Linked DNA regions of Pleurocapsa sp. PCC 7327. Each later gene encodes a partner of the first gene's protein in a complex. Links are inferred from orthologs where the notes say so. Each region holds a gene or a part of one and is shown on either strand. Other genes may lie near its edges.

Region 1 (16,507 bases):
TCTCCGTTTTGTTCGATGCTATCTAAAATGCCATCGTTGTCGTCGTCGAGGTCGGCGCTATCGGGAATGCCATCGCCATCAAAGTCTCCATTGTCTAGGCGATCGGCTAGTCCATTGCCATCGCTATCGAGGTTGGGATTGAGGGGCACTCCGCCTGTTTTGGGATCGATGCTATCGGCTAATCCATCTCCATTACTATCGCTGAAGTTATCAATTCTGCCGTCATTGTTGGCATCGACTCCGCCTGCTTCGACGAGATCGAACTGTCCGTCCCCATCGCTGTCGAGGTCTTGGAAATCTCTGATGCCATCGCCGTCGGTGTCGGGTGCGGATAGAGGCGTACCTCCCGTAGCTGGAGCGACGCTATCTGACAGTCCATCGCCGTTGCTATCGACAAAGTTATCGATGATGCCGTCGCCGTTGGCGTCGATGCCTCCGGCTTCGACTACATCGGTAATGCCATCGTTGTCACTGTCGAGGTCTTGGAAATCTTGCACGCCATCGCCATCGGTGTCGGGGACGGGCAACGGAGATCCTTCTTGGCTGTCGGCTAAACCATTCCCATTGCTATCGACAAAGTTGTCGATGATGCCGTCGCCGTTAGCGTCGATGCCTCCGGCTTCGATGACATCGGTAATCCCGTCATTGTCACTGTCGAGGTCTTGGAAATCTCTGACTCCATCGCCATCGGTGTCGGGGACGGGCAACGGAGATCCTTCTTGGCTGTCGGCTAAACCATTCCCATTGCTATCGACAAAGTTGTCGATGATGCCGTCGCCGTTGGCATCGATGCCTCCGGCTTCGATGACATCGGTAATGCCATCGTTGTCACTGTCGAGGTCTTGGAAATCTCTGATGCCATCGCCGTCGCTGTCGGGTACAGCAACTGGATCGACGTTATCTGCGAGTCCATCGCCGTTACTATCGACAAAGTTGTCGATGATGCCATCGCCGTTGGCGTCGATGCCTCCGGCTTCGATTATATCGGTAATGCCATCGTTGTCGCTGTCGAGGTCGCGGAAATCTCTGATGCCATCGCCATCGGTGTCGGGAAGAGATAGAGGCGTGCCTCCAGTTGATGAGCTAACCCTGTCTGCTATTCCGTCGCTGTTACTATCGACAAAGTTATCGATGATGCCGTCGCCGTTGGCGTCGATGCCTCCGGCTTCGACTACATCGGTAATGCCATCGTTGTCACTGTCGAGGTCTTGGAAATCTTGCACGCCATCGCCATCGGTGTCGGGGACGGGCAACGGAGATCCTTCTTGGCTGTCGGCTAAACCATTCCCATTGCTATCGACAAAGTTGTCGATGATGCCATCGCCGTTAGCATCTACTCCGCCTGCTTCGACGAGATCGGCAATGCCGTCGTTGTCGCTGTCGAGGTCAAAGCTGTCGGGAATCCCATCGCCGTCGGTATCTCTGGTGGGATCTCCGTTTTGTTCGATGCTATCTAAAATGCCATCGTTGTCGTCGTCGAGGTCGGCGCTATCGGGAATGCCATCGCCATCAAAGTCTCCATTGTCTAGACGGTCGGCTAGTCCATTGCCATCGCTGTCGCGATTGGGATTGAGGGGCACTCCGCCTGTTTTGGGATCGACGCTATCGGCTAGTCCGTCGCCGTTGCTGTCGCTGAAGTTATCCACTTTGCCGTCATTGTTGGCATCGACTCCGCCGGCTTCGACGAGGTCGAACTGTCCGTCCCCATCGCTGTCGAGGTCTTGGAAATCTCTGATGCCATCGCCGTCGCTGTCGGGCGCGGATAGGGGCGTGCCTCCCGTAGCTGGAGCGACGCTGTCGGCTAGACCATCGCCGTTGCTATCGACAAAGTTATCGATAATGCCATCGCCGTTAGTATCAACTCCACCCGCTTCGATGACATCGGTAATGCCGTCATTGTCGCTGTCGAGGTCTTGGAAATCTCTGATGCCATCGCCATCGGTGTCGGGGACGGGCAACGGAGATCCCTCAACGCTATCTGCTACTCCATTCCCGTTACTATCGATGAAGTTGTCGATGATGCCATCGCCGTTGGCGTCGATGCCTCCGGCTTCGATGACATCGGTAATGCCGTCATTGTCGCTGTCGAGGTCTTGGAAATCTCTGATGCCATCGCCATCGGTGTCGGGGACGGGCAACGGAGATCCTTCTACGCTGTCGGCTAATCCGTTGCCGTTGCTATCGCTGAAATTGTCGATAATGCCGTCGCCGTTAGCATCTACTCCGCCTGCTTCGATGACATCGGTAATGCCGTCATTGTCGCTGTCGAGGTCTTGGAAATCTCTGATGCCATCGCCGTCGGTGTCGGGAAGAGATAGAGGCGTACCATTGGTCGTCGAGTCAACGCTGTCTGCCAATCCATCGCCATTGCTATCGACAAAGTTATCGATAACTCCATCGCCGTTAGCGTCAATTCCTCCGGCTTCGATGACATCGGTAATGCCGTCGTTGTCGCTATCACGATCGCGGAAATCGCTGACTCCATCGCCGTCGGTATCGGGGAGAGATAGAGACGTGCCTCCCGTTTTGGAATCGACGAGATCTGCTAGTCCGTCGCTGTTACTATCGCTGAGGTTGTCTAAAATGCCATCGCCGTTAGTATCAACTCCGCCTGCTTCGACGAGATCGGCAATGCCGTCGTTGTCGCTATCGAGGTCTTAGAAATCTCTGATGCCATCGCCGTCGGTATCGGGTACAGGCAACGGAGATCCTTCTACGCTGTCGGCTAATCCGTTGCCGTTGCTATCGCTGAAATTGTCGATAATGCCATCGCCGTTGGCGTCGATGCCTCCAGCTTCAACGGCATCAGTAATTCCATCATTATCGCTATCTAAGTCTTGGAAATCCCTGATGCCATCGCCGTCGGTATCGGGGAGAGATAGGGGCGTGCCTCCCGCTGCTGGGTCAACGCTGTCGGCTAATCCGTTGCCGTTGCTATCGCTGAAATTGTCGATAATGCCATCGCCGTTAGCGTCGATTCCGCCTGCTTCGACAACGTCAGTAATCCCGTCGTTGTCGCTGTCGAGGTCGAGGCTGTCGAGAATCCCGTCGCCATCAGTATCGCGATTCGGATTTCCGTTTTGTTCGGTGCTATCTAAGATGCCGTCGTTGTCGCTGTCGAGGTCGCGGTAGTTAGCTACGCCATCGCCATCCGTATCAAGTACGGGTAGAGGCGTGCCTCCTGAACTTGGATCGACGCTGTCTCCTAGTCCGTTAGCATTTCCGTCGCTAAAATTATCTATCTCGCCGTTATTGTCGATATCGGTTCCGCCTGCTTCGAGTAAATCGAAAAGACCGTCGCCATCGCTATCTAAGTCTTGGAAATCTGGAACTCCATCGCCGTCGCTATTAGCAAGAGTGTAGTTGAGACTGCCGGAGTCGGAAGTAGTTTCAACGGCATCGGCAAGACCGTTGGTTCCGAAGCCAGAGTCTATAATGCCATCATTATTGGTATCGAGAGCTGCAATTTGGGAGTCGCTCAGACCGCTTTCGCGCAAATCGGTAATTCCGTCGTTATCGCTATCGAGGTCAATGCTGTCGATGATCCCGTCGCCGTCCGTGTCACGGTTAGGATCTCCATTTTGTTCGATGGCATCGGGAATGCCATCATTATCGTCGTCAAGGTCATTGACATTGATAATGCCGTCCCCATCGGTATCTGCACTAACGTTGATAGTGCTGATAACGGGGCTACTGGTTGCGGTTCCGTCACTGGCAGTAAAAGTGAAAACGCGATCGCCATCTGTTGGTGTTGGCCTATTGTTTTGGTAGGTAATGCCCCGCAACAAAGCCGTGAAATCGGCATTGGGAATAATCCCTCCGCCTTGCCTGGTAATAGTAATCGTGCTGCCGCTAACAGCGATAGCAAAGGTCGTACCTCCGGCTGTACCAGTAGCGCTACCATCGACTAGAGGAACTGCTGTTCCGCCGATGGTTAGAATTTCATTAGCTCCATCGGCTACGCCAGACAAGGCGATAGTTATTGTTTGAACCTCATCGCCGTCGGGGTCTTCACCTGTTGCTTCTGTAGCGCTAGCAACGTTTACGGCAATGCCGCTTCCAATAACGGTATTACTGAAATTTTGACCGCTAGCACTGCCGTTGAGGTCGAGAGCGGGCGGGTCGGGCTGGGGGTTGACGGTGATGGTAATGCTGTCTGTATCAGTTCCGCCGTTGCCATCGTCAGTTTGGATTTGAATGCTAGTCAAACCATTGAAGTTGGGACTAGGGGTAAAGACAAGTCCATTGAGGGCATTATTAACATTTGCTAACGAACCGCTGACGGTTACAGTGCCCGTGCCATCGCCAGTGACGGTAACGTTAGCAGTACTGCCTAGCGTCAGGATACCGTTGCTGGCAGTAAGGGTTACTGTTGGGCTGGAGCCAGCATCGACATCGGTAATGCTGATCCGGTTGCTGTTGGCACTATTGAAAGTGAGAGGATTGTCCTCGTTAATGTTCCCTGTAGCACTCTGAAGATTATTGACGGGCGGATCGTTAACGCCCGCGATCGCAACGTTAACTGTCGCAGTATTTGTACCCCCACCCGCACCGTTCGAGATAGTATATTGAAATGCTTCGGTAGCTGTTTGACCAACTGCAAGGGTTTGATAAGCATTGTTGGGATTGTAGGAGAAAGTCCCGTCGGCATTCATCGTGATCGAAGCGCCGGAACCAAGGATAATAGTGGTAGGCGTACCCGAACTAACGGCAGTCCCATTAACCGCAGTGACTGTCAGGGGATTTGAATTAGGGTCGCTATCTGCACCGTTGCCATTATCGACTAAAACGTTTCCGTTAATGGCAGTATCTTCGTTCGTGGAGAAATTATCGTTGTTAGCGACAGGGACGACAATTGTAACGGGATTGGAAAAGACAAACTCTAGATTGCCGTCTATTTGGAAAAAGCGACCGCCACCATTGGGTATAATCCTATGCGTCACTTGCCAGGAGGAGACATTATCCCATTGATAATTGATCGCAGACGAAGGTTCGCTGTTCTGATTTGCACTCCCCTGAGCTTCTACCACACCTTGTACGGTATTAACGATCAGATTCGTGGGACTGTTGACCGTGTATCTGTTAGGAACAGCCAATATCGTTTCTATCGGATTGCCCGGACTGTTCCCATCTATATCCGCAACGGTAAAAGTAACATTAGCAGAGATCGGAGTAGTGGTTCCTGCCTGGAAAACTTCCCAAAGAATGGTTACTTCTCTGCCAGCAGTGCCAGAATTAATACTGAGTCCGATATCATTACCCGATCTGCTCCAACTGAATGACTGTGAAGCATTTGAGTCACTAACGATCGTTCCCCTCAAGTCAACTAGAACACCGTTGAGCGTGCCAACATTTTGATAGGTAGCCGAGAGTCCGTCTGGGGCAACTACCGGGTTGCTCGTTACTGCGATAAGGAGCTGTTGGAGCAAGCCTTTCCAGCGACTTAGAGATTCCTCGCCAATGGGCAACGAAGCATTAACAGTTCCAATCTGGGTATCTAAATGCCAATTGCCTCCAAGAGATTGATGACCGATGGGGGAACTTGAGGCAGCAACAGCAGCTCCGGTGAGGCGATGGAGCTTTTCAAGAAACTCTTCACCCGCATCTCCAGCCGCCACGTTACAACCGTAGAGGAGAAGGTTAGGAGCTGGCCAAGATTGAAGCTGTTGGCTGTAGCGGTTTAGCGTATCTAAACTTAGTTGGCTGTTGCTTAGATACAAGCAGCCAGGAGAGCCGTGAGAGACAATGTGAAGTGCAGCGACATTAGAAAATTTCTTGAGAATTCTTGTAATTTGCTCGACTCCATCCTCCTCCGAGTCGAGGACAAAAACTTTTGTTCCGGGGACGATACCGCTGACTAGGCTTTGATAGTCCTTAACAGCAGAATCGATAATGATAACAGTCTCACCCACAAAAAACATATAGTAATAGCTCCAATTGCTCAAACACTATGGATTACCAATCAAATAAAAGTTCTCTTTCTTCACCAAAGCTAGCCACACAACAGTCTTTTTTGAAGCTCGATCGCAAAATATTTTTTTGCCAATTGCTTTAAAAAGACTGAATTAGCCAGATTTATGGATTTTAATTTGCACTTCAAATGTGCAATTAAGATTATATAAACAGATTTTTATATCTGTCCAGCGAATAATTATAAAAAAAGTTAAGATTCTAGTTTGCTTTTTTTTGACAACTTGTTATTATTGCGATCGCATCTATGATTGTGCAGAATAAAGAGACGAAATTTATCCTTAAAAAAATATGAAAAAATGGAGTCTGTCTTCTGGTTGAGTGACAAATCTTTGTCCCCTCATCCCTAAATCCCTTATCCCACAAGAGGCGAAGGGGCTTCAGGACAAAGTCTTAAGTTAAAAGCTCCTCTCCTGCTCGGGGAGAGGGGTTGGGGTGAGGACGATTTGAGTTTTGTCACTCAACTAGGTCTGTCTTAGAATCCCAAAAGTATAGAATGTCGAAGATCTTCCGCAATTTTGTCATGTTGAGCGTAGCGAGAGCGAAGCGAAACATCTGATACCATTTTGGATGAAAGGATTTTGAAAGGTACTTCTAAAGCTCCTTCGCTTTTGCTCGGGACGCTTTACGTCTGGCTCGCTAAAACAGGTTTGCGAGCAAGATGCTCGCACTACAATTACATATTTAGGATGCCCCCCATACTTAAATCTTGCACCAGCTTTTCATCTACCAAGAAATAAATTTCTTGGCTGATAGCTCAAGTCAGATAAATCTGACTGCAAGAAGAGTTAAGTCTGTTTAGAATGAGATCTTGCACCATTCTCAACAACTGCTCTTGTAATGAATTTCCTGGACGATCGAAAAACTCTTCTAAAGAAGACTCGATAGGAATTTCAGTCGATTTTAATCGAGTTGCGCTTTGAGCCTAGAACTAAAGTTCTAGGCGTTGATGCGACTGGTACAAGATCTCAGTTTAAACTCAGATCTTGCACCAGTCGCATTAGCTACCCCCGAAATAAATTTCCTGGCTTACATGTAAAGCCCATTAAAATTAAAATCTTGTACTCTTCGCATTAGCCGTCGGGGAATGAATTTCCCGTCTTATATATAAAGTCCATTAAAATGGACTGAAACACTTATCGAGTCGTCTTAAGACGACTTTAAATATAAGGCAGCGATTTGAATCGAGGGGCGAACTGTTGAGACTGGTGCAAGATCTCAGGATATTTACTGTTGTTTAAGTCGTTGACGAGTTTTAGAAACTCTCCAGACGGCTATTTTCCGGATGACTTTCTGCCGAATCATCCACCGTTTGACCAATCGCTAATCGACATGCAAATGGCTGACGAATTCTAGAATTTCATTGGCAGCGCGATCGCAAACTCCCACTTCTCCCAAACAAGCACGCATTTGCGAGTAATCGGCTAAAGTTTGCTGGCGGCGATCGCGATTTAACAACAGTTCTAGGGATTCGCGAACGATTCTTTCTGGAGTCGCTTCTTCTTGAAAAAGTTCTGGCACGATAGACTTCATGACGACTAAATTGGACGGTGACATGAAGGGAATAGAAAAATTTAGTAAATTGCGAGCAATCCAGATCGTGATGGGGCTAACCCGATAGAGAACCACTTGAGGGACGTTGAGTAAGGCAATTTCGAGATTTACCGTTCCCGACTTGGTAATAGCTAAATCGGCGGCGGCAATTGCTTCTAGCGTCTTGCCCTCAAGTAAAGTTGCTTGCAAACCGTAGTCTTTAACTGCCGCTGAGATCGCGCTGCGATAAGCTTCTAAAGAGATGGGAATCCAGAAATGAACTTGAGGTAATTTAGCTTGTATTTGTTTAGCTGCCTCGCAAATGACGGGGAGAAGATATTTCAACTCTTGCTTGCGGGAAGCAGGAAGAAGGGCAATGGCTAGTCGATCTGGTTCGATTCCTAACAATTGACGTGCTTGTTCGCGACTCGGTGCCGTCTCAATGCGATCTAACAAGGGATGACCTATCCAACTGACCAACACGCCTTTCTCCTGAAAATAACGAGCCTCTCCTGGAAAAATTGCCAACAATCGGTCTATGATTTGAACCAGTTGCTTGCTTTTCTGGGTTAGTATTTGGTTAGTAAGTTTAAATAATCCTTGGTTATTTTCTAGTAAAGGTGCCCAAACCCAATCTTGGGGGGCAATATAATAAACAATAGGAACTTGCGGCAAATGCTGACGAACGTAACTGCCAATCGCTAAATTAGGTTCGAGATAATCAATTAATATTAATAAATCGGGTGGATTTTGTTGCAAAGCCTGTTTGGCACGACGCTGAATTTTTAGGGTCGGTAAAACAAAGGACAAAGATTCGATCGGTCCTATAGAACCAATTGCCGTCGTATTTTCCAACAGTTTTGCCCCTGCTGCTGCCATGCGATCGCCTCCCAAGGCAACAATTTCTAATTCTATATTCCTGGCTTTTGCCTGACGTTTTAGGGCATCGACTAGCATTGCCCCTTGCAAATCTCCAGAAACCTCGCCCGTACTGATAAAAATTCGCATGCCGTCGTTGGTGATTGGTAATGGGGATGAAAGGATTTTAGATTTTGGATTGGGAATTGGTTATTTGTTAGTGGTTAGTGGTTAGTGGTTAGTCGTCTCCCCATCTCCCCACACTCCCCACACTTCCCATACTCTCTCATCTCCCCGGAATCGGTCCTCGCCGTCCTTCGCCGGAGATAGAGGACTGTAAAAAGCGATGAAAATGCTGGATATATTCGTTATGAGGCAGCAATTCCAGTTGCTCTAAGGCTTCTTGAAGCGTTTTATCGGAACGATAGAGAAGACGGAAAGCTTTTTTGAGATGTCCGATTTCCTCGGAACTCAAACCTGCTCGTCGCAAACCGACCAAATTGAGCGATCGCACTCTGGCAGGGTTTCCTTCTACTATGGTATAGGGCGGTACGTCCCGCTCGATTCGGCTCATTCCGCCTACCATTGACAGACTGCCAATGCGAACAAATTGGTGAACGCCCAATACGCCGCTTATTCTGGCTTTTGATTCGATATGAATGTGACCTGCTAAAGCTACGGAATTGGCAATAACTACTTCATCTTCGATTATGCAGTTATGGGCGACGTGAGCATAAGCCATCAGTAAATTATTATTGCCAATAACAGTGGCTTCTCCTTCATCAGTTGCCCGGTTGATCGTTACATACTCGCGAATCTGATTATTATCGCCAACTTTTACCCAGCTAGCTGCTCCCTTATACTTCAAGTCTTGGGGTTCCGAACCGATAACAGCGCCAGGAAAAATGCGATTGCTTTCTCCGATTTCTGCGGGCCCTTCTAGAACGACATGGGCACCGATAGTCGTTTGGGCGCCAATGGTTACTTTTTCTCCGATTACTGCGTAGGAACCGACTCGAACGGTTGGATGCAGTTCAGCCTTGGGGTCAATTACAGCAGTAGGATGAATTAACGTATTCAACGGGACATCTCCGATGCGTTAGTAGGTCAGCATTGAACCAAGTAATAGCTTATATCAAGATTAACGTTAAAGAGAATTTGGAAGTTTCTAGCGATCGCCCAATCTTAACCTGAGTTAGCACAAGAAAAAGGCAGGCTTGCCTTGCCTGCCCAAACTTAGAATTATCGGCAACGCTTACTTCACGCTGACTTTTGCACCAACTCCTTCGAGCTTTTTCTTGATTTCTTCAGCATCTTCTTTTTTGATGCCTTCTTTGAGGGGCTTGGGAGTGGCTTCAACCAAATCTTTGGCTTCCTTGAGACCTAAACCAGTGATAGTACGGACTTCTTTAAGAACGGCAATTTTCTTATCGGCAGGTACTTCTTCAAGGATGACATCAAATTCGGTTTTTTCTTCTACGGCTTCAGCGGGCGCGGCAGCAGCACCAGGAGCAGCCATCACCATGCCGCCAACAGGTGCAGCAGCGCTTACGCCGAAGGTTTCTTCGATCTGTTTGACTAGCTCGGCGGCTTCTAAAAGGGTCAGGGATTTTAGTTTCTCCAAAATTTCATCGGTTGCAGCAGACATTTTTCTATTCCTTTTCAGTGAGTATGTACGAGTTGTATGAGTTTTATTAGTAGTTAGTAGTTAGTGGAAGACTAACTAACTATTAACCAATAACTACTAATTAACTGGCAGCATCGCCTTGTTCTTTTTCGGCATAGGCTTGCAGGACGCGTGCAAGAGAAGAGGGAACTTCGTTGATGCCAACGGCAATCTTGGTTGCCAAGGCGTTAATTGCGCCAGCAATTTGCCCGATCAATTGTTCCTTAGAGGGCAGGTCAGCCAGTGCCTCGACTTGAGCTTTAGTCAAGGCGCGACCTTCCATGACGCCACCGCGTAGTTCGGTTTTCTTTTTGTCTTTTTGGAAGCTCTTGTAAGCTTTGACTGCCCCTCCAACATCTTCTTTGACTGTCATCAAAGCAGAAGCTCCCTTGAGAAACTCCTGCATGGGCTGCCAATTGTCGTCTCCCTCAACAGCGATGCGCATTAGAGTATTTTTGGCAATTTTGCAAGAGCCGCCAATAGGACGCAAACGCCTGCGCAAATCGGTAATTTCAGCCACCGATAGCCCTTGATAGTCGATGACAATGGCTAATTGCGAGTCTTTCAAGAGTTCTTTGAGATCGGCTACTACCGTCTCTTTATTCTCTTTGGTTCTTCCCATCCCGTATCACCTCCTTTGTTTTTTTGGGAAACTCATTTCATTAGGCAAAAAAGAAAACCCCTACATGATTTGCCGGGGTTTTTTTGATTGCCTGCATACCGCTTACCCTCTCTATCGAGGGTACGGTAAAACTTTTTGGCAGCTACCTCGGCAGGATATTAAGCAAGTTGCACCCGCTGTCTTTGGCTCGATCCAAATGAATATTTAATTTTTTGTGTAGAGACCGACAGGTCACGTCTCTACAAGAACTATGCTTCTGTCAGTTTGAGGTCGCGCAGTGCGTTGATATCGACTTGGATAGAGGGTCCCATCGAGGCAGAAACGAATACGCTGCGCCAGTAACGACCCTTAGCGCCAGAAGGACGATTGCGATCGATCGTTTCTTGTAGGGCTTTGAGGTTAACTAGCAAGTCTTCGGCACTGAAAGATGCCTTACCAAACATAACATGGACGATGCCCGTTCTGTCAGCCCGAAATTCCTGTTTTCCTGCTTTGAATTCCTGAATGGCTGAAGCTAAATCTGTGGTTACCGTGCCGCCCTTAGGAGAGGGCATCAAGCCGCGAGGACCTAATAAACGCCCTAATTTTGCCACTTTGGGCATCATGTCTGGAGTCGCGATCAATACCTCAAAATCCAGCATGCCACCTTGGATTTCATCGATGAGTTCTTCCGAACCGACGATATCAGCCCCAGCGGCACTTGCTTCTTGCACTTTTTCCCCTCTGGCAATGACGGCAACTCGCACCGTTTGTCCCGTCCCTTTCGGGAAGGTTACGGTGGTTCGCAATTGCTGGTCGGTATATTTGGGGTCAATTCCCAAACGAATATGGGCTTCAGCCGTTTCGTTAAATTTGGCTGTTGCGGTTTTCTTAAGAAGCTGAAGGGCTTCTAAGGGTTGATACGGTTTGTCTTCTACTTTTGCTAGCGCTTCTCGAAGTCGGCGCGAAACTTTCTTTGCCATTTGTCATCTCCTTGGGTCAATAACGAAGCTATGCCTCTCCCCTTTTTTTACTGTTTGTCTTTTGTTATTGGTACTAATGACCACTGCTATTCTTTAATGTTGACACCCATATTCTTGGCGGTACCTGCTACGATTTTCATCGCTGCTTCAATGTCGTTGGCATTGAGATCGGGCATTTTGGTTTCGGCGATTTGTCGCAGTTGGTCGCGAGTGATAGTCGCCACGATTTTTTTGTTGGGTTCGTTAGAACCTCGTTCGATTCCGGCTGCTTTGCGGATTAATACCGAGGCAGGAGGAGTTTTGAGAACGAAGGTGAAACTGCGGTCTTCAAAGACCGAAATTTCTACCGGGATAATCATGCCTGCTTGGTCGGCTGTTTTGGCATTGTATTCTTTACAAAATGCCATGATGTTGACCCCATGCTGACCTAACGCCGGACCGACTGGGGGAGCTGGATTTGCTTTTCCTGCTGGAAGAGCTAGTTTAATTAGTGCTACAACTTTCTTTGCCATCGCTAGCTTTGTTTTTCTATCTGATTAAATTCCAATTCTACTGGTGTGTCTCGTCCAAAAATAGAGAGCAGTACTTTTAGCTTGCTTCTTTCTGGAGAGACTTCTATGACTTCCCCTTGAAAATCTTTGAACGGACCTGAGAGAACCACAATTTTGTCTCCCACTTCCATGTCGATTTTGACGACGGGTTCTTGTTCTTGAGCTTGTTTGAAAATACGCTCTACTTCAGTCAAGGAGAGGGGAACTGGGGTCACGTGTCCCCGTCCTCTCCCATAGCGACGTTTTTGCTCTGCTCCAACAAAGTTAATGACGTTGGGCGTGTTTTTGACGACTTGCCAAGCTTCGTCGTCCATAACCATCTTGACTAAAATATAGCCGGGGAAGACTTTTTCTTCGCCGTGCTGGCGACTTCCATCTTTACGAACTTTGACTGTTGGTGTTTTGGGAATTTCTATCTGGATAATTCTATCGCCAACATCAAAGCTGCGAATTCGCTGCTCTAGGTTTGTTTTGACTCGTTTTTCGCATCCAGAAGCGACCTGAACGGCATACCAGCGAGCAGCTTTAGCTTTTTCTTGTTGTTGCTCTAACTCTTGCGATTCTTGTATTTCTTGCGATCGCTCGTCAGCAAAACTCATCGGAATACCTTCCCTGCGCCCCTAGCAAAGATGTTACGAGCCAAACATGAACGGTTGGTTGGCTACCCACGAGAAGAAATTATCAACTAAATAAATAACAATTGCCACTAGGCTGACCATCAGAATAACAGCCGCCGATTCGCTGAGTAATTGTTGCCGACTCGGCCAGACCACTTTAGAAAGCTCTTCTTTGGTTTCGTTGATAAACTCGCCCGCTTTCAATTTATTACTGTCGGCTGGCTTGATTTCAGTGCTTTCTTTTTTATTAACCACGCTTACAACTCTCCCCCATTTACCAAATCCACTCTAGCAGTTAACGCTTTACTGACATGAAATTTAAAATTTTAGAATCGGGTTTTAGAAATACAAACTTTAACACAAACATTTATAATAGCAAAATATCCGATCGCGATCGCGCGAGATTTTTCTCAAATGGCAGCACTGCTATTTTGCTCGGAGATTAGAGCTTGCCTCTCCTAAAACGAACGAGCCATTTAAAACCCACGTCAAGCCGCGAGTATTGCTTCGTGCTGCCCGACGCGCCCTGGAGGACTCGAACCCCCGACATCAGGTTTTGGAGACCTGCGTTCTACCAACTGAACTAAGGACGCACGCCTAGTCTGACGAGCACAATCCGCTTCTTAGCTTTTTCAATCGTAGCGCAATTTGAAGCGAATTGGCTTCAAATCTGCGTTGTCCTTTGAAAAATTTTAGAGAGCGCGATCGAAACGCTGTTGAACGCGGGTGGCTTTGCCGACGCGATCGCGAAGATAATAAAGTTTGGCTCGGCGTACTTTACCGCGACGGATGATTTTAATGCTGGCGATTCTGGGAGAATGAAGCAAAAATACCCTTTCTACACCAACTCCCTGAAAAATCCGACGCACGGTAATGGTTTGGTTGATGCCGCCATTGCGCTTGGCAATCACGATCCCTTCATAGGGCTGAATCCGCTCTTTTCCCCCTTCTACAATCCTCACGCCAACTCTGACTGTATCGCCAACATGAACGATTGGTAAGTCAGTTTTTAGCTGCTCGCTCTCAATCGACCTAATAATTTCTTCAGCGTTCATTGCTTTTGCAAAAACTCACGATTTTTCATTATACCTCAACTTTTTCAAAAACGAGCAAGATTCAAAAGAATTTTCTAGGGGATGATGGTTATCTCATCTTCTAAGCTGCCTCGGACAAAGACTGAGAATTAACGATGGCTCGATAATAATCCTGTAACTGGCGCGTTGCCGCTGCCCAACCCCAACGTTCTGCTTCCAGGCGAGCATTTTGTCGCAACTGCTCTTTTTCTGCTTTGGCTGCTAGCAGGCGCTTGGTAGCTGTAATCGCTCCTTCAGGATCGTTGGGATCGAAGAGATAGCCATTCACGCCATCGGTGACGATATCGGTAATTCCGCCCGAAGCGGCTGCCACTACGGGACACCCTGCCGCCATTGCTTCTAGCAAGACTAATCCTAGCGTTTCCGTGCGGGACGGGAAGATAAACGCATCTGCCGAGGCAAATGCCGAGGCAAGTTCTAATCCTTGGAGGTAGCCGACAAAATGGGTCTGAGTGCCTGCAAAGAGAGCTTTCAATGCCTCTCGGTGAGGTCCGTCGCCAACAATTGCCAAATGTGCCTCTGGGATGGCTTCTAGGATGGGTTTAATTCGCTCGATTTGCTTCTCTGCCGAGACTCGTCCTACGTATAGCAGCAGAGGACTGTCGGGATGTCCTTGTGAGAGGCGCGATCGCATTTGGCGAGAGGCGAGATGGGGTTGGAACATCTCTGTATCGACTCCTCGCTGCCACAAGTTTACCCTTTCGATGCCGCGACCTGTCAATTCCCGTACCATTGCCGTTGAGGTACAAAGATTGAGATGAGCTTGATTGTGTGCCAATTTGAGCAACTCCCACAACAGCCCTTCAAGGGATCCGAGTCCGTAGTGCTGTAAATACTGGGGCAGATGGGTGTGGTAGGAGGCGACTAGGGGAATATTGAGCGTTTTGGCATAATAAATCCCGCCTATTCCTAAAACGGCGGGATTGACCACATGAATCAAGTCTGGCTTGAATCTCTTCAGAACTCGGCGAAGGCTCGGTCTGGGAATCGCTAGCTTCAATTCGGGATACATTGGCAGCGGAATGCCGGATACGCCGTGAATTTTGGCTCCTTTATATTCTCTCATTCCGCCGTCGGGACAGAAGACCAAAACGCGATCGCCGTGGCGTTGTAAGTGTTCGACTGTATGGCGCAAGCGAGTGACAATTCCGTCAATTTTGGGTAAAAATGTCTCGGTGAATAAAGCGATTCTCATAAGCAGTTATCAGTGACCAGCGATCGGCGATCGGTAGGGGCGATTCGCGGATCGCCCCTACTGTATGTCGATGAAATTTAATTTCTGCGCCAAGAAACTTTTGGCAGAATGCGCTTCTCGTCAACGCGGTGTTTATATTTGATAGCGAAGTTTAGCAGAGAATCTAGTAAAGAATCGGATAAATAATGGGGTTGCAATCCGAGATCGAGTAGTTTGGTGTTTTTGGCGTTGAAGTAGTGTTCTTCTAACTCGACCCTAGGGTTATTGAGGTGGTCGATCTCTATATTTAATCCCATTGCCGTTCCCGCCTTTTTCACCATCACCGCCAAGTCGCCGACGCTGAATAGTTCGGTAAATTGGTTGAAGACGCGGAACTGTCCGGCATCGGCTGGGTTGGCGATCGCCAATTCCACGCAGCGTACCGTATCCCGAATATCGAGAAAGCCTCGCGTCTGCCCTCCTTTTCCGTAGACCGTCAGGGGATGTCCGATCGCCGCTTGGATGCAGAATCGATTCAATGCCGTTCCAAATACTCCATCATAATCGAGACGGTTAACTAGCATTTCGTCCATTCCCGTCTCTTCTGTCAGAACTCCGTAGACAACCCCTTGGTTTAAATCAGTTGCCCGCAGTCCCCAAATTCGGCAAGCAAAGTGGATGTTGTGGCTATCGTGAACTTTGCTCAGGTGGTAGAAACTTCCTGGCTGTTTGGGATAGGGTAACGTATCCTTGCGTCCGTTATGTTCGATGGTGATGTAGCCTTCTTCAATGTCGATGTTAGGAGTGCCATACTCACCCATCGTTCCCAATTTCACCAAATGACAATCTGGGAAATCTTCTTTCATTGCGTAGAGGATGTTTAGCGTGCCTACTACGTTATTGACTTGAGTCATGACCGCGTGTTCGCGATCGATCATCGAATAAGGTGCCGAACGCTGTTCCCCAAAGTGGACGATCGCCTCTGGTTCAAACTGGCGCATGGTTTTGCTGAGGAAATCGTAATCGGTGATATCGCCCACGAATAGATCGATGGACTTCCCCGTCAGATCCTGCCACCGCTGAATGCGATGGTGAATTGATGCTATGGGAGTTAGCGTGTCTACACCTAATGTTGCGTCCCAATGTCGCCTGATCAAACTATCGACAATCCCGACCTCATACCCTCTATTTGAAAGGTGTAGCGCAGTTGCCCAACCGCAATAACCGTCACCACCAATAACCAGAACTTTCATACTAAATCAATAAAAATTTATTTTCCGATCTTGGGTAGAAGATAATCCGCCGTGCAATGACGGAGGCTGCTTCCACTTCTTCGTAAATGTATCAGGAATTGGTACCTTCTAGACCAAAGATGTTAAATAGTGTTGCGAATCGCCGTTGTGTTTGACTTGGATGGCTTCAAGAAGAATCAAGGTTTCGACCGAGCAACCAACCCAAAC
Region 2 (15,607 bases), 890 kb from region 1 along the record:
TACGGTCAGGCGTTTCAATTCCAATAACATGTTTTTATCTCAATTGTTAGAGAGGGCGGTCGCGACTCGCCCTCTGTCGCTAAATTTCTACTTCGTCGGCAAAACTATGTTTGCGGGTAAATTCAAAAGCTCCCGCGATCGACCCCCAAACCAGTTCGTCGGTTTCGGGATCTAAGCCGCGATCGATACTAAACAATTTGTGTTCGTCAACCTCGAAACTATTATCGAGATAGGTTGTCTTGTCGTTGCGAACAACAATGCAGTTTTTTCCTGGCTTGATATATCCCTTGAAACTGCTACCTGTCCAGTCAACAAACATATCGCAACCTTCCATTTTTTCTAAGCGATCGCTTGTCAGTTTTTGCAAGCGTTCCAAGTTGCGAGAAGCCCCAAAAAAATCTTCTTCGTCTTTGACTTTATAGTTTTCTAATTCGATGCGATCGCCCACTACTGCCAATTTAAACACCCGCAAACGATAAGGGGTATCGAGCATAAAATCATAAGCTTGTTCCAGAAATAAGCTTGTTTCCCCCAACAAAGCCAGAGGCAATGGGCGCATGCAGACGCGAATGTGAGCAAACAGAGGAGGATTAGCCCAAGCTTGTTCTTGATTGCTGAAATCTGCTGCCATCCAGCGAGCAAGAGTTTTGATATCGGTTGCGTGAGACATAGTAATTTTGGATTTTAGATTGAGAATTTATGCTCCGGTGAGACGAAATAGGAGAAATTGAGTGACTTGTTCGTTTTTAAAATTATCGTCGCTAACGAGCACTAATGTTTGACTGCCGTCGGGTAACTTTGGTCCGAGGGTCATTCCCTCTAAATTATCGAGGTCGATCCCCAATTCGCCTAAATCTAACAACAATTTTTTCTGTAAGGGGACAACTTTCGCGAGATTTCCTTGAAAACTGAGAAGGCGCGAGGTATCAGTCCCGTTGCTGTTGACGACTTGATAAATTTTTGCCCCAAAGCCAGATAAGCCTAAAGTTCGCTCTAGCGCGAGAAGATAGCCTTCCCTCTCTAGGGCTGTCAGTTCGCACAATCCATTGGCAAGCGTATCGTTTGAAGCCGCATCGAGCAAATACAAATTCTCTGATACTAAAACTGGTTCGCCGATGGGATTGATAACATAATGTAACAGACGAATCCTGGCGTTTTCTTCGGGAGTTTTTGGCGGACTGTCTTGTAAGAGTGCCGATTCGGTGGCGGTAAACAAGCGGAAGGGATCGTCTTTCATGACGCTGCTTTGCCCTAAAGTTAGGGCTTCAAAGCCCAAATTATCCTGAATGCCGCGAGGTTCTGTCTCAGAAGCTTTCGAGTCTGCGAATAAAAAACGCTGAGGAATTCTTAAATTTTGCAGCAATTTTCCAGTTTTTAAGTCAAATTCGCCAATAAAAGGCTGTATATTTTGCCCGATCGCGCCTTCGCTAGAGATAAATAAGGTTTCTCGTGGAGAAAGGGCGATCCCTTCGAAGTCAATAGTTCCTGGGGGGTAGGTTTCTCCTCGTTCGTTTTTGAGAAAAGTAACTCCTTCGATCTCGATTTTGTCAATATTGACTTTCCCGGTTTCCGAGGGATTGAGGTGGAGATTTAGGGTGTAAAACCGAGCGGGAGCTAGTTGAGAGCGATCGTCAGAAATGGCATAGAAACGATTGGTTTGACGATCGTAAGTTATGGCAGATAAACCGCCTATCGGCGTATCTTGAAACGTTTGTTTGGGGAGCTGATATTCTCCTAAAAATTCTAGGGAAAGATCGAGAAACATTCGTTGTTGGGCACTAACTCGTGGAAGAATTCCACAAGCTGACAATACGAAGATTAAAACGATACCGAGCAATGATTTGAATAATAATTTCTTCATAGGGTGAGTGGTTAGTGGTTGATGGTTACTCCTGAGACTTCCGATTTCTGTCCTACATTAAAATTCCCATCCTAGATTTCTCGTCTTGTTTTCTGGAGATAGATCGGTAATGCCACTGGTATAAGCTTCTTTAATTTTTTCAAAAATAAATTCATAAACCTCTTCAAATTTATTGAATTCATCCCAGAAAAGTTTAAATTCTTTTCCCCAAGGTAAAATCACCACGACATAATTATCCAATATTTTGTCTAAAGTCAAAGAAACATTAACTATTTCTGATGCAAACTTTTCTGGTTGGCTAGGATTTTCATATAAAGTAATCAAAATACTAAAATACATTATGCCGCGCTCGTCGAAGCTAACGTCTGTCTTTTCTACTGGACACTGAAAATAGTCGCTCATTTTCCGGACGAAAGAGTCGACAAAATCCTGACGCATTTGCATCGACTCTAAATAGTCTTTTCGAGCAGCAGCATAAGCTTGACATAGTTCTTCAAATTTAGACATGTTTGACTTTTCTAAGCTATGGTTAGGAAGATAGAATTAACTGATAATCGAATGAGCGATCGCACTTATTTTTCAAGGATACTAAATTCGATCGTGGCTGTTGCTATCATTTTCTTGGAAACGGCGGTTATTCAAGAATATAAAGCCATAGCTCAGTCCGAGCAAACCAATCGCCCCGATCCCTTAGAGCAACCAATTGAAGACTCTTTGCTTCCTTCGAGGAGGCGATCGCTGACTCCTTTTGAAGTACGCCGACTCCGAGAAGCGTTAGATGCTTTGAATGCCGAAGCGCAAGTGCAACTACAAGCAGGAGATGCCAACAAAGCTTTTGAAATTTGGTATCGCGAACTAAGATTGAGAAGAACTCTCGGTCGTCTAGAAGAAATCGACGCGCTAGGAAGAGTCGGACAGATTGCATGGGAGCAAGAGCGAAGTCAGGACGTACAAATTATCACAAAACATTTGAATGTCGTGCAACAGGAAGCCGAATCAGAAGCATCTCTGAGTCCGGAATTATTAAAGGCATTCGCTACAGCTTATCAACAAGTCCATAATATTAATAACTCTATTGAGATTTATCAAAAAATTCTCGACAATGCGCGTCAAGAAAAAGATACTAGCGCTGAAGAGGAAGCTTTAAAAAAACTTGGAGAGCTATATTTAGCAAAGTTTGACTACCCTAATGCTGCCAAAATTTACGAAGAATTATTGAAGCGATCGCAATCTCGATCGAATAGCTACAATGAAGGGATTTATTTACAAAAACTAGCCAAAATTTATAGTCAAGCACTGCGACCTAAAAATGCAGTGCGAATTAAAGAACAACTAGCTGAAAATTATCAGAACAATCAAATTACTCTAGCGTTAGCCGAGTTAAAGCTGGAGATAGGAGCAGATTATGAAACTCTAAAACAACCCGAAAAAGCTTCTCAAAACTATCAAGAAGCTTTTTCATTAGCTTGGTCGCAGCAAGAATATGGAACCGCAGGAGATGCTTTAATAAAACTGGGCAATCTTTATCAAGCTTATAATCAAGATGACTATGCTCTGCAAATTTACCAAGAGTTAATTAAAGTCGAGCAACAATCTTATAATTACTACGGATTGATGCAAACCTACGATCGCATCGGACAAATTTATTTAAAGCAAAAAAACTATCCTCAAGCTTTAACAGCTTTTCAACAAGGTTTAGAAATTGCTAGATCCTTAAAATATAGAGAAGATTATTTTCTCTCACAAATCAAGCAAATAAATAGTCAAAAAATCCCTTAATTTTTATAACCTGTTTGGAAAGTAAATATTATAAAGAAAAAACCTCGGTTACTAGCCGAGGCAAGAGGAGAACTCATTGTCTTTCAGGAGATAGCAAAGTCTAACGGTTAAGCGATCGCTTTAGTTAGGTAGGTTGTTGCTAGTGTAAGCATCCATGCTGTACGCAGGTACGCGCTCTGCATAATTAATGTCGCGTCCGGTAACGGCTTTAGCGAGCTTTTCAAAAGATTCAGATTTCCAGTTGCGGTTATGAATTGGCTTAGTTTGTTCGCCGAGAAAATAAGCTTGGGTGCCAATGATAGATGCAGCAATCCAACCAACTAGAAAGAGGCAAATTAAGATAGTCATTGTTTTTTCTCCTTGATTAATTGTGTTAAGAGTTGAACGTCAAAAATTTAATAAGTTTTTACTAATAATGTTTAAGCTAGCAAACCTAATTTCTTACCGTTGTTTTTTGCCAAACGAATTAGGTTTTGTCTTTCTTTAGATTCGAGTCCGAAACGATTGCAGAAAGCGGTGATAACTTGAGCGTGGAGCGCGATCGCTTTGCCGCGTAGTTGATTGAATTGAGTTTGTCCCATCCGATCGCGGAGCAACATGACCACAGGTGCAAACATTTTTAACTCCTCTGTTCTTTTGTTTGTTTCTCTATGTAAATAAATGTAACAAGTTTATTAAATATTGTAAAGATATATTGACAAAACATTTCGGATACTATTTATAAGCTTTACTTATAATAAATAGGAGAGAGGAAGAGAGAGAGTAACCAATCGCTATATAAACTGGAGCTATGTATCGCTTGTAAGCAAACAGCAATGAATTTAGTCGATCTCGCTTTCACTCCAGCCTTAGAACAAGCGCGACTCATCCGCGATCGCCAGATTTCTCCCCTAGAATTGGTTGAGCTATATTTAGATCGCATCGAGCAATACGACTCTCGATTGGGCAGTTACTTCAGCGTTGCAGCCGAAACCGCTTTAGCCGAAGCGCAAGCCAAAACCGAACAGCTAGCCAACCTCAAAGATCCTGACGCACTGCCCCCTTTTTTCGGCGTTCCTACTGCAATAAAAGACCTCAATTCCGTTACGGGCATGCCTTTGACCTTGGGCGTGGCTGCCCTGAAAGATAAAATTGGTACCTATGATGATGGGGTAGTAGTGCGAATGAGGACGGCTGGGTTTATTATCTTGGGAAAAACGGCTACCTCAGAACTAGGTTCCTTTCCCTATATCGAAGCGCCGGGATTTCCGCCGACTCGCAATCCTTGGAACCCAGATTACACGGCAGGGGGATCGAGTGGGGGAGCCGCAGCAGCCGTTGCTGCCGGATTGTGTCCTATCGCTCAAGGTTCTGATGGAGGCGGTTCGATAAGAGGTCCCGCTACTTGTTGCGGCATCGTTGGCATTAAACCTTCGCGAGGTCGAGTGTCTTGCGCCCCTGTAGGCGATTATCTCAACGGTATTGCTACTAACGGTTCTTTGGCGCGTACCGTCGCCGATGCCGCAGCGTTGTTAGATGTTATGTCTGGATATACTACCGGAGATCCTTATTGGTTGCCCGAACCGGAAATGTCTTTTCTAGAAGCAACTCGTCAAAAACCGAAACAGCTACGCATTGCTTTTTCTGCTGCATTAGCGTCGTTTGGGGAAGCCGCAGACATCTTTCAGCAAGGCATTGAGCAGACAGTCGGGCATTTAGAAGCGATGGGACACATTTTAGAACCCGCCTGCCCCGACATGAGAGATTTAGAGGAACCCTTCACAAAAATTTGGCAAGCCGGAGCTGCGTCAGTCGGAATTCCCTTAGAATTCTTAAGTCCGATTAATCGCTGGAATATCGAAAGATCTGGGTCTGCGGGAGAATATTTACAAGCAGTCAGTCAGATGCAAATTATTTCTCGTCGAATTGTCGCTTTCTTCGAGCAATTCGATGCTCTCATACTGCCTGTCTATTTACATCAACCCATTCGGATTGGCGAGTGGGCAGAGTTATCGCCCCAAGAAACCCTGGACAAAATTATTAACTGGATAGCTCCCTGTCCGCCGTTTAATGCGAGTGGCTTGCCTGCGATCGCCATTCCGACGGGTTTTGATGCCAATGGATTGCCAGCCGGCATTCAAATCGTCAGCAAACCCGCAGCCGAAACGACGATAATTGCTCTAGCCGCTCGATTGGAGGAAGCGAATCCTTGGCTAACTCAGCGCCCGACCTTGTTTAGTGTTTAGTGCTTTTTTGGGAATACTAAGGTTGTCAGTAGTTTCCCATCTAGGAGACGGTAATGCGTCCTAAAACCTTGTTAACGGGGCTGTTAGTTCTAGGATTGCTCTTTGTTGCTGTCGGCGATCGCATCCTTCCCCAACCGCTTAACGATGCGAGTCGAAACGTGCGGACAAGCATCAACCAAATGATGCTGGGATTGTTTCCTAAATCTCGCACAGTCGAAAAACTTGAGAAACGAGAAAAAGAAGTAGAAAATCTCCTCGAGCAAAAAGCACGCCCTAAGTCCAATTAATTCTCATGCAGGAGAAGGGGGAAAGGGCAAAGGGCCAAGAATATTTTCATTTTTCACCCTTTCCCTTGTTTCTAAACAAAAATTACATAAAATTGGGTCGATGGCGAATTAAATTCAAGAATTCTTCGCGAGTTTTCTGATCGTCTTGAAAAACTCCCACCATAGCACTCGTGACCGTCCAAGAACCGGGCTTTTGCACGCCTCTCATCACCATACACATGTGGGTAGCTTCCATGACGACGGCAACGCCTTGAGGATCTAAGATGGTCTGAATTGCTTCGGCAATTTGACGAGTCAGGCGTTCTTGTACCTGAAGGCGGCGGGAGTACATTTCTACAATGCGAGCGAGTTTGCTCAAGCCCACCACTTTTTGATTGGGAATGTAGGCAACGTGCGCTCTGCCCATAAAAGGTAACATGTGGTGTTCGCAGAGGCTGAAGAAATCGATATCCCGTACCAACACCATCTCATTATGTCCTTCGTCAAAGATGGCACCGTTGACCAGTTCTTCGAGGGATTGGGTGTAGCCCTGAGTCAGAAATTGCATCGCTTCTGCGACTCGCTTAGGCGTTTTCAGCAGTCCCTCACGCTCTGGATCTTCGCCAACTGATTCGAGCATCGTTCGCACTGCTTCTATCATTCTGTCTTGGTTTTCTACGGAAGCAGCGTGGAATTGAGCTTCCTGACCGTCGTGAGTATTGCGATCGGGTCTGCTCTTGACGCGTTCTATGAGATTGGGATTTAGAGCATTGGGACGATTCATGCTAGATGAATTGGGACGATTAAAACCGTTAGAAGATGTTATTGTCATGATCGAGCTTTGATAAAAGGCTTACCTGGTTTTGAGATTGCGATCGCTATAAGGTTCCAGCGCTTGGCATGACGGTCATTTCTTCAATGACTGCTTCGGCTGGAAGTTGGGCTACATATAGAATGGCGCGAGCGACGATATCTGGGTTTAGCATGGCTGCGCGATCGAAGTCTGCCCGCACTGTTTCGCTATCCCAAAGCGGCGTATTTACCGCACCCGGATAGATGTTCGCAACTCGAATACCGTTGGCTCTTTCTTCGGCTGCTAGCACTTTAGAAAAAGCGACTAAGCCAGCTTTGCTCGCACAGTAGGCTCCCCAACCAGGAAAGGGAGACTGAGCGGCAATAGAAGCCACGTTGATAATCAAGCCATTAGCGCGATCGCGCATTCCCGGCAATACGCCAAGGATGCACTGAAAGACGCTAGAAAGATTGAGGTTAATGACCTGCTGCCAGTCAGCAAGTGTCGTTTCGCTCAGGGGGTTGGTGTAACCGATTCCCGCACTGTTAACTAGAATATCGACCCCGCCAAAATCAGCAGCGATCGCTGCTATCTTTGGTTGTACCTCCTCAAGTTTCGCTAAATCTAGGGAGTATGCTTTAGCTTTAACTCCCACTTCCTTTGCTGCGATCGCGACTGCTTCTAACTTGTCTTGGGAGCGGCCGACTAAGGCTACGTCAATTCCGGCTTTGGCAAAGGCTAAAGCGGTTGCTCTGCCAATCCCGCTACTGGCTCCCACGATCGTGGCTCGTTTTCGATTAGGAGGAGAATTCATATGATACTCCGAGCTACTAAAAACCTAATTTACCTGCGATTGTCATTCAGTCTAAAGTGACCTTCAGATAAGTTTGAAGGCAGGATAAGACCAACCCAATCGCACCATTTTTGTGAGATTAGGGGATTAAGCGGTCAATCATTGAGCATAATGTAAATTCTTTGTTATCTCTCGATTAGGGTAAGGTTAACATCAGAACAAGAGAAAATCCTCCAAGTACACTAACCCTCTATAAAATTTGTCTTTAAATAGCGAGTTACTTGTCTTGCAGATAACGTCTGTTAACATTAATCATTGTTACAAAATGTTACCTCGGTCATTATAACACCCACAGATTGTCTCTCGATAAACTTTTTTCGCTCCGAGAACAAGACTCATCGCTCAGAATTAGCTGTTTTAGCATCATTGGACAGATCCTTAAAAAATGTATATGAAAATAGAGCTTTTTGATCTAATTACGCTACTCACTTTAAAATTGTAATGCTTCCTTCTGATTTATTGATCTATCGATATAAAGGCGAAACAGTCGTTCCCAAGAGATTGCCAATTAACGAGGTTTCGCTAAACTTAGCTAGCGATTGGATTGCTTGCTTTCAAGATGCTTTGGGGAATTCGCAAGGAGAACTCGATCGCCAACTGCAAGAATTAGAAGGCGATAGCCCAGACTATCGCGTCAAGCGGGGATTCGCCCACCTTCTTAAGAATAACTTTTCGACCTTTGAAGTCATCAGTCCTCTCGAACCTCAACTCCTGCGACAGCGAGTGTTTGAGTGCGCTGCTACTACAGCGACTATACCCGAAAATCGCGATCGCACCCTAGAATCTTTAGCCAGTCATCTGAGCCAAGAACTCAATCGCGAAGTTCTACCCAACGAAATCGAAAAAGGACTGTACGCCGACTTACAAGAAAATCGCATCTTTACCCAGTTCGATCCGCCAGCACCAGAAGCCCTGATCCACCTCTACAATCTTTCCCAAGTTCAAGGAATTTTCTATCGCGCCAGTCACATCGTTATCAACGCCCATCGCAACGATCCCGGAGAATATAAATTACTCTTTCGCTATCTCAAACTCTTTCAGTTGATGGCATATATTGAGGGCGATGCCGATACTGGATTTACTATTACTATCGACGGACCGACTAGCTTATTTAAAGCCAGCACGCGCTATGGCTTGGCATTGGCTAAGATGATTCCTGCCTTACTCCACGTCAGCAAATGGAGTTTGAAGGCAAAATTGCAAAGTCGCGATTTTTATACCAATGACATCAAAACTGGCTATTTTGACTTAGATGATAAGTGCGGTCTAGTCACTCACTATCCGCCAGGAAAAACCTATGACTCTATGTTAGAGGCTTCCTTTGCCAAGAGTTGGTCGAAACTAAAAACTGACTGGCGTTTGGAAAGGGAAGTCGATTTAGTTCCGCTGCCAGGCAGCGTCATGATCCCAGATTTTCGCCTCGTTCATCCCGACGGACGCGATTTTTTATTAGAAATTGTTGGTTATTGGCGACCGGAATATTTGCAAAAAAAGTTTTCTCAAGTTCGTCGCGCTGATGCCGATAATCTAATTTTAGCAGTTTCAGAACGGTTAAATCTAGAAAAAGCAGGAATTAAATTTACCGATTTGCCAGCAAGGATTATTTGGTTTAAAGACAAGTTATCTCCTCAAGCTGTGTTAAAAATTTTAGATAAAAATATATAAGTTTTGTTTTCTATAATTACTCAGAAAATAATAGGCTAAAAATGTCGCGATCGCAGCTAGTCGATCGGATTAAATTATTAACTAAATTAGGATTTTGGGAAAGCAGAAAGCTTTGCGCGATCGACCTTTTGCTTTTTTGTTTCGATCCAAGCCTGTTAAGTCTTATATTAATTATCCAAATCCTTGCTACAAATCTCTCCTCCTCTCCCCCCACACTCCCCACACTCTCTCCATCTGTAGCAAGATTAAAAAGAAACGATATTAGCCATCATCTTTAACAACCTGATTACAAGAAGCTTTGATAAGCTGTTTCACCGTGTAAGTGAATTCCGCCTTGGTTACTGGTTTGGTGAGGTAGGCATCGGCTCCCTGCTTCAGTCCCCAATAAAAATCGACATTTTCTCCTTTAGAAGAACACATCACTATGGGCACCTGTCGGGTGGCAGGATCGTTCTTCAAACGACGGCAAAGTTCATAGCCGTTTGGACCTGGCAGAATAATATCTAAAACAATTAAATCTGGTAGTTGGCGCTCGATTTTTTCTAGGGCTTCTTTTCCATTTTTAGCGGTTATAATCTCAAAATTCTCTTTTGATAAATAGCCCCAGAGAATTTCTAAATCGGTTAGGGAGTCTTCAACGATCAGAACTGTCTGCATACTCTTCATATTGAGAAGATTAAATTGAATTTTGAGTGGGATTTTTTGAAACTTTAACGAGAGAAATTAGACTTTCCAATTTTAAGTCAAAATCGCTGCGGCGATCGCCTCTCGATCGAAAAAATTTTTAGAAATTCTTCTCAAGAAGATAAAATAAATTTAATTTGCATTGCATCAAAAATACGATTTCAATATTTATCAAGTTTCTGGTTTTTTCCTAATGAATTTTTAAGTCTTAATGAGGAATTGTTTAGCTAGCCAGCCACCTCAAGAAAAAATAGGGCGCGATCGATGGAGCTTGGAGGGTGGGAACTGCTTTATTATTTCGATTATTGCAAAATAAAGGGAGGGTGTCGTGAAGGTCGCGCTGGCTCGGTTAAATCTAACTCGTTCTGGAAAACAGAGATGTTAATTCGCATTGGTTATGACTTGTTATTTGAGGTGCCGTCGCCTGTTCCCACAATTTTAAAGCTTTATTTGCATCCATCGCAGTTGCCTAACGTAAAAAAATCCGAGCAACTGAAAATTGAGCCAGATACTTGTGTGGAAGAGTTTATCGATGATTTTGGAAATCGGGCGGGTCGCCTCGTCTTGCCAGCTGGGCACGTGCGCTTGTGGAATGAAGCAGAGATCTCAAACGGCGGTCAGCCAGATGCTGTCAATCCGAATGCCCAGCAGCTTCCCGTACAAGAACTGCCGATAGAAGTGCTTCCCTATCTATTCGGTAGCCGCTATTGCGAAGTGGATCGCCTTTCAGAGATTGCCTGGAACCTCTTTAGTCAGACTCCGACTGGATGGGCGAGGGTTCAAGCTATCTGTGATTGGGTTCATGTCAATATTCGTTTTGGCTATGAGTATGCCCGCCCGACCAAAACCGCCTATGACGTTTACACAGAGCGCACCGGGGTTTGCCGCGATTTTATGCATTTAGCGATCGCCTTCTGTCGCTGCTTACATATCCCAGCCCGCTATGCAACTGGCTATCTCGGCGATATTGGCATCCCGCCTCAACCCTTGCCTATGGACTTCAGTGCCTGGTTCGAGGTCTATCTGGACAATCGGTGGTATGTGTTTGATGCCCGCCACAACGTTCCTCGCATTGGGCGTATTTTGATGGCACGAGGTCGCGATGCAGTAGATGTCGCCTTAACCACTTCCTTTGGTCGGGTCAATTTGGAAAAATTTAAGGTTTGGAGCGATGAAATTACCGAAATTCCATCTCTTCAGCCGTCGGTTACTCTGCTGAAGTTAGAAGATTAATTTAGAGGAGGGCTTATGCGTTTTAGCTTTCCTGTTACCCTATCAGCTTGTTGCTTGTTGCACCTCTCCACCGAAGGATAAGTACGGAAATCCGAATTCTTGTTGAAGTGTGGATCGGGTCGCGATCGGTCAAAATCGGTAATTAGGATCCGTTAATCTTAAGAGAAAGCGCTATGACCGTACTCGAAAAAGGCAATATTACTATTCATACCGAGAATATCTTTCCGATTATCAAGAAATCGCTCTACACCGACCATGAAATTTTCTTGCGAGAGCTGATTTCTAATGCGGTGGATGCTATCTCCAAACTAAAAATGGCATCCCTGGCAGGAGAGGTCAAGGGCGAACTCAGCGAACCCGAAATTGTCATTACCGTTGATAAAGAGAACAAAACCCTCTCGGTTTCCGATAATGGCATTGGCATGACTGCCGAGGAAGTTAAGAAATATATTAATCAGGTTGCTTTTTCTAGCGCAGAAGACTTTATTCAAAAGTATCAAAAATCAGCAAACGATCTCATCGGTCACTTCGGGCTGGGTTTCTATTCTGCTTTCATGGTTGCCAAGAAAGTCGAAATCGATACCCTTTCCTATAAAGAAGGCGCTAAACCCGTACATTGGTCGTGCGATGGTTCGCCTGAATTTGAATTGAGCGAATCTTCCCGCACCCAAATCGGAACTACCATCACTCTCACCTTGATGGACGAGGAACTAGAATATCTCGAACCTGCCCGGATCAAACAATTGGTGAAAACCTATTCCGATTTCATGTCCGTGCCCATCAAGTTTGAGAATGAAGCGATTAACAAACAACGGGCATTGTGGAAGGAATCGCCTCAAAATCTCACGAAAGAAGATTATTTAGAGTTTTATCGCTACCTCTATCCCTTCCAAGAAGATCCCCTGCTCTGGGTACACTTGAATACAGATTATCCTTTCCTGCTCAACGGCATTCTCTACTTTCCCAAACTTCGACCCGATGTTGATGTGAGTAAAGGACATATTAAACTCTTCTGCAATCAGGTATTTGTTAACGACCACTGTGAAGAGATTATCCCCGAATTTCTCAGACCGCTACGGGGAGTTATTGACAGTCCCGACATTCCCCTCAACGTCTCTCGCAGCGCCCTAACCAACGATCGCACCGTCCGCCGCATTGCCGATTTCATTGCCAAAAAAATTGCCGATCGCCTCAAATCTCTTTACAACGAAAATGTTGAAGAGTACATTCACTGTTGGCAAGATGTCGGCAATTTCATTAAATTCGGTTCTCTCAAAGACGACAAATTCAGAAAGCAAGTCGAAGACATCCTAATCTATCGCACCACCTACAAAAGTGCCGAAACCGAACAAAAAGCAGACAGTGCGACTCCTACCATTGAAGTGCAAACAGAGGAAGATATCTGGCAAGACGTAACTCCCCAACAGGAAGAGTCGAGCAGTTCTCCATCGACTTACGAAAAAGCCGGATATACTACCCTGAAAGCCTATCTAGAACGCAATAAAGACCGCCACGAAAATCGCGTCTTTTATTGTACCGATGAAGCTACTCAGGCAACTTATGTCGAATTGTATAAAAAACAAGGTCTAGAAGTCCTATTTATGGACTCCTTCATCGACACCAATTACTATATCCCCTTCCTCGAATACGACTACTCCAACGTTAAATTCTCCCGCGTCGATGCGGAACTCGATAAAACTTTACTCGAACAAGATAAAAGCAGCGAAATCGTCGATCCTACTACCAATAAAACCCGCAACCAACAGATTAAGGAACTGTTCGAGAAAGCTATCAATAAGCCCAAAGTCAATATTCGTACCGAATCCCTTAAATCTGACAATCCTCAAGAAACGCCTTCCGCGATGGTACTTTTGCCCGAATCCATGCGGCGATTGCGGGAATTGACGGCTTTGACGCAGCAACAAGAGATGGGATTCCCAGAAGAACACATTCTGTTGATTAATACTTCTCATCCTCTAATTCAAAAGATTGCCCAACTCGCTCAGGGAAGTATCGTGCAAGGGACTGGAGAATCCCCCTCTGGCGAATTGGCGAAGATGCTGTGTCGCCATGTTTATGATTTGGCATTGATAGCACAGAAAGGCTTCGATGCCGAAGGCATGAAAGCTTTTGTGGAACGATCTAATCAGGTGTTAACGAAACTGATGGAGAAAATTTAGTATCCCTTTTTTGGTAGGGCAAGGTATTCCTTGTCCCTACTTTTGGGCTTTTTTATTCAAAACTCAGGTTAAACTAGAAAGGTTGGAAATTGGGTAGAAAACAGATACAGGAGAAATTTTATGTCTCGCAGATGTCAGTTAACTGGCAAAAAGGCGAATAATGCCTATGCCATTTCTCACTCCCACCGCCGCACCAAGAAGCTACAGCAGGCGAACTTGCAGTGGAAGCGGATTTGGTGGCCCGAAGGCAATCGCTGGGTGAGGCTGCGCCTTTCGACAAAAGCTATCAAAACGTTAGAGAAGAAAGGAATAGACGCGATGGCAAAAGAAGCTGGTGTTAATCTCAATAAATTTTAACCAGGTAGGGGCAGGTTTTGAGACCCGCCCTTACAAATTATCGATCGCGATTGGCGCGATCGCGTCGGCAGGCTCGAATCCAAACACGCGAGAATAAAAGTAAAATTCCCCGTCTAAGGCGCATTTGATATTTTCGGCACGACGAAAACCATGTTGTTCGCCCTCAAAAGGAACGTAAGCGACGGGCAATCCTTTCTTTTTCAAAACGTCCACCATCATTTCCGCTTGATTGGGAGGGACGACTCGATCTTCTAGTCCTTGGAAAAAGATAACGGGACAGGAAAGGCGATTGATATGATAAATGGGCGATCGCGTTTCGTAAATAGCTTTCTGTTCGGGATATTTACCAACTAAGCGATCGAGGTAGTGCGATTCAAACTTATGGGTATCCCTTACCAATACCTCTAAATCGCTGACTCCATAATAACTGGCTCCTGCTTTAAAGGTATCTTTAAAAGTAAGGGCAGCTAGGGTTGTATATCCCCCCGCACTACCGCCAGAAATCGCCATGCGATTGCCGTCCGCTTTTCCTTGTCGGACGAGATATTTTGCCGCATTAACGCAGTCGTCTACGTCCACAATTCCCCAGTTTCTATCCAACCGTTGGCGATATTCTCGCCCGTAACCCGTACTTCCTCCATAGTTAACGTCCAAATAGGCAAACCCGCGACTCGTCCAATACTGAACCCTTAAGTTTAAGCTAGCTGAGGCAGCAGCAGTCGGACCGCCATGACTTTTGACCAGTAGGGGAGGTAATTCTCCTTCTGGTGCGACGCAATCTTTATTTTTGGGCGGATAATACCAAGCGTAGGCAGTTAGACCGTTTTCTGTCGGAAATGCGAGCGCTTCTGGGATAGATAAATATCCAGGATCGATTTCTAGATCGCTGGATCGTTTGAGAATCTCTGTTTTCCCCGTCTCCAAGTCTAGTATAACTACTGCCGTTTGTTGTGTTGGCGAACCGCCGATGAAGAGAATTTTATTTTCCCGTACCCGAAGCGAGGAAATGTTATTGTAAGGCGTATCGATAGGTTGGAGTTGTTTGGTATTGGCATCCAAACTAGCTAAATACCAACTTCCATTTTGGGTATAGGTGCAAATAATTCGAGATTCAGAGGCAAATCCGTAGTTAGAAAGTCCAAACACCCAATGAGGGTAGGCAAACTCTGCCTCCATTTCGCACAGAGATTCAATTGTTCCATCTCGATTGTAGCGATAGAGATTCCACCAACCCGTGCGATCGCTAGAAAAATATAACCTCCCGTCGGGCGACCATCGCGGTTCGCCAATAGATTCTTCGGTTCCTCCGGCAATACATGTTGCTTCGCCAAGCGAACCATCGGCATTGATGGTTGCAATCCATAGTTGCGACTCGTCCCAAGGCATATTGGGATGATTCCAACTCATCCATGCTAAATGTGTACCATTGGTACACAAACGGGGAGAAGAATAGAAATCGCTACCCGAAACTAATACCCGAACTTCACCAGTATCTAAATCGACGCTGACTATTGTATTTTCTGGTTCTCTATCTGCTTGCGTATGGTCTTCGCAAATACAAATCAAGCGATTTCGTTGTGAGTCAATGATTGCATCTGCGTAGCGTCGCTTTGATTCTGGTGTTAGGGGTTGCGGTTGGGAACCTCGCGTTTGTTTATAAATCCGTTGGTCGGCAAAATTGGAAAAGTAAATCGTGCCATCGACTATTAGG

Evidence for each region.
Region 2: rplL (region 1) and rpmB share a complex: the UniProt entries of both Escherichia coli proteins name them as parts of the 50S ribosomal subunit. The link is inferred for Pleurocapsa sp. PCC 7327 from one-to-one orthologs.

Annotation. Positions count from the first base shown.
Region 1 is NC_019689.1:1,157,503-1,174,009, reverse strand. The notes cover bases 8,314-11,285. They hold rplL (50S ribosomal protein L7/L12), read right to left. Parts: upstream 10,010-11,285; coding sequence 9,617-10,009; downstream 8,314-9,616. Other genes in these bases: rplA (50S ribosomal protein L1), read right to left, coding at 10,898-11,285; rplJ (50S ribosomal protein L10), read right to left, coding at 10,110-10,649; lpxA (acyl-ACP--UDP-N-acetylglucosamine O-acyltransferase), read right to left, coding at 8,648-9,457; lpxB (lipid-A-disaccharide synthase), read right to left, coding at 8,314-8,511. Outside these bases: PLE7327_RS05260 (Ig-like domain-containing protein), read right to left, coding at 1-2,357; PLE7327_RS05255 (DUF4347 domain-containing protein), read right to left, coding at 2,658-5,921; more of lpxB, read right to left, coding at 7,294-8,313; more of rplA, read right to left, coding at 11,286-11,611; rplK (50S ribosomal protein L11), read right to left, coding at 11,698-12,123; transcription termination/antitermination protein NusG, read right to left, coding at 12,126-12,761; preprotein translocase subunit SecE, read right to left, coding at 12,795-13,034; rplS (50S ribosomal protein L19), read right to left, coding at 13,472-13,834; PLE7327_RS05200 (glycosyltransferase family 1 protein), read right to left, coding at 13,935-15,068; PLE7327_RS05195 (UDP-sulfoquinovose synthase), read right to left, coding at 15,146-16,300; PLE7327_RS05190 (lysylphosphatidylglycerol synthase domain-containing protein), read right to left, coding at 16,467-16,507. UniProt on the Escherichia coli protein: The binding site for several of the GTPase factors involved in protein synthesis (IF-2, EF-Tu, EF-G and RF3). Is thus essential for accurate translation.
Region 2 is NC_019689.1:2,042,582-2,058,188, forward strand. The notes cover bases 12,533-15,277. They hold rpmB (50S ribosomal protein L28), read left to right. Parts: upstream 12,533-13,659; coding sequence 13,660-13,896; downstream 13,897-15,277. Other genes in these bases: htpG (molecular chaperone HtpG), read left to right, coding at 12,533-13,539; PLE7327_RS09170 (S9 family peptidase), read right to left, coding at 13,927-15,277. In the rest of the region: PLE7327_RS09090 (Uma2 family endonuclease), read right to left, coding at 1-30; PLE7327_RS09095 (chromophore lyase CpcT/CpeT), read right to left, coding at 80-670; PLE7327_RS09100 (esterase-like activity of phytase family protein), read right to left, coding at 698-1,861; PLE7327_RS09105 (hypothetical protein), read right to left, coding at 1,919-2,368; PLE7327_RS09110 (lipopolysaccharide assembly protein LapB), read left to right, coding at 2,462-3,640; PLE7327_RS09115 (photosystem II protein, Psb35-related), read right to left, coding at 3,761-3,988; PLE7327_RS09120 (hypothetical protein), read right to left, coding at 4,060-4,257; PLE7327_RS09125 (amidase), read left to right, coding at 4,456-5,865; PLE7327_RS09130 (hypothetical protein), read left to right, coding at 5,919-6,152; GTP cyclohydrolase I FolE, read right to left, coding at 6,235-6,963; PLE7327_RS09140 (SDR family oxidoreductase), read right to left, coding at 7,010-7,738; PLE7327_RS09145 (DUF790 family protein), read left to right, coding at 8,219-9,442; PLE7327_RS09150 (PleD family two-component system response regulator), read right to left, coding at 9,704-10,099; PLE7327_RS09155 (transglutaminase family protein), read left to right, coding at 10,505-11,359; more of htpG, read left to right, coding at 11,533-12,532; more of PLE7327_RS09170, read right to left, coding at 15,278-15,607.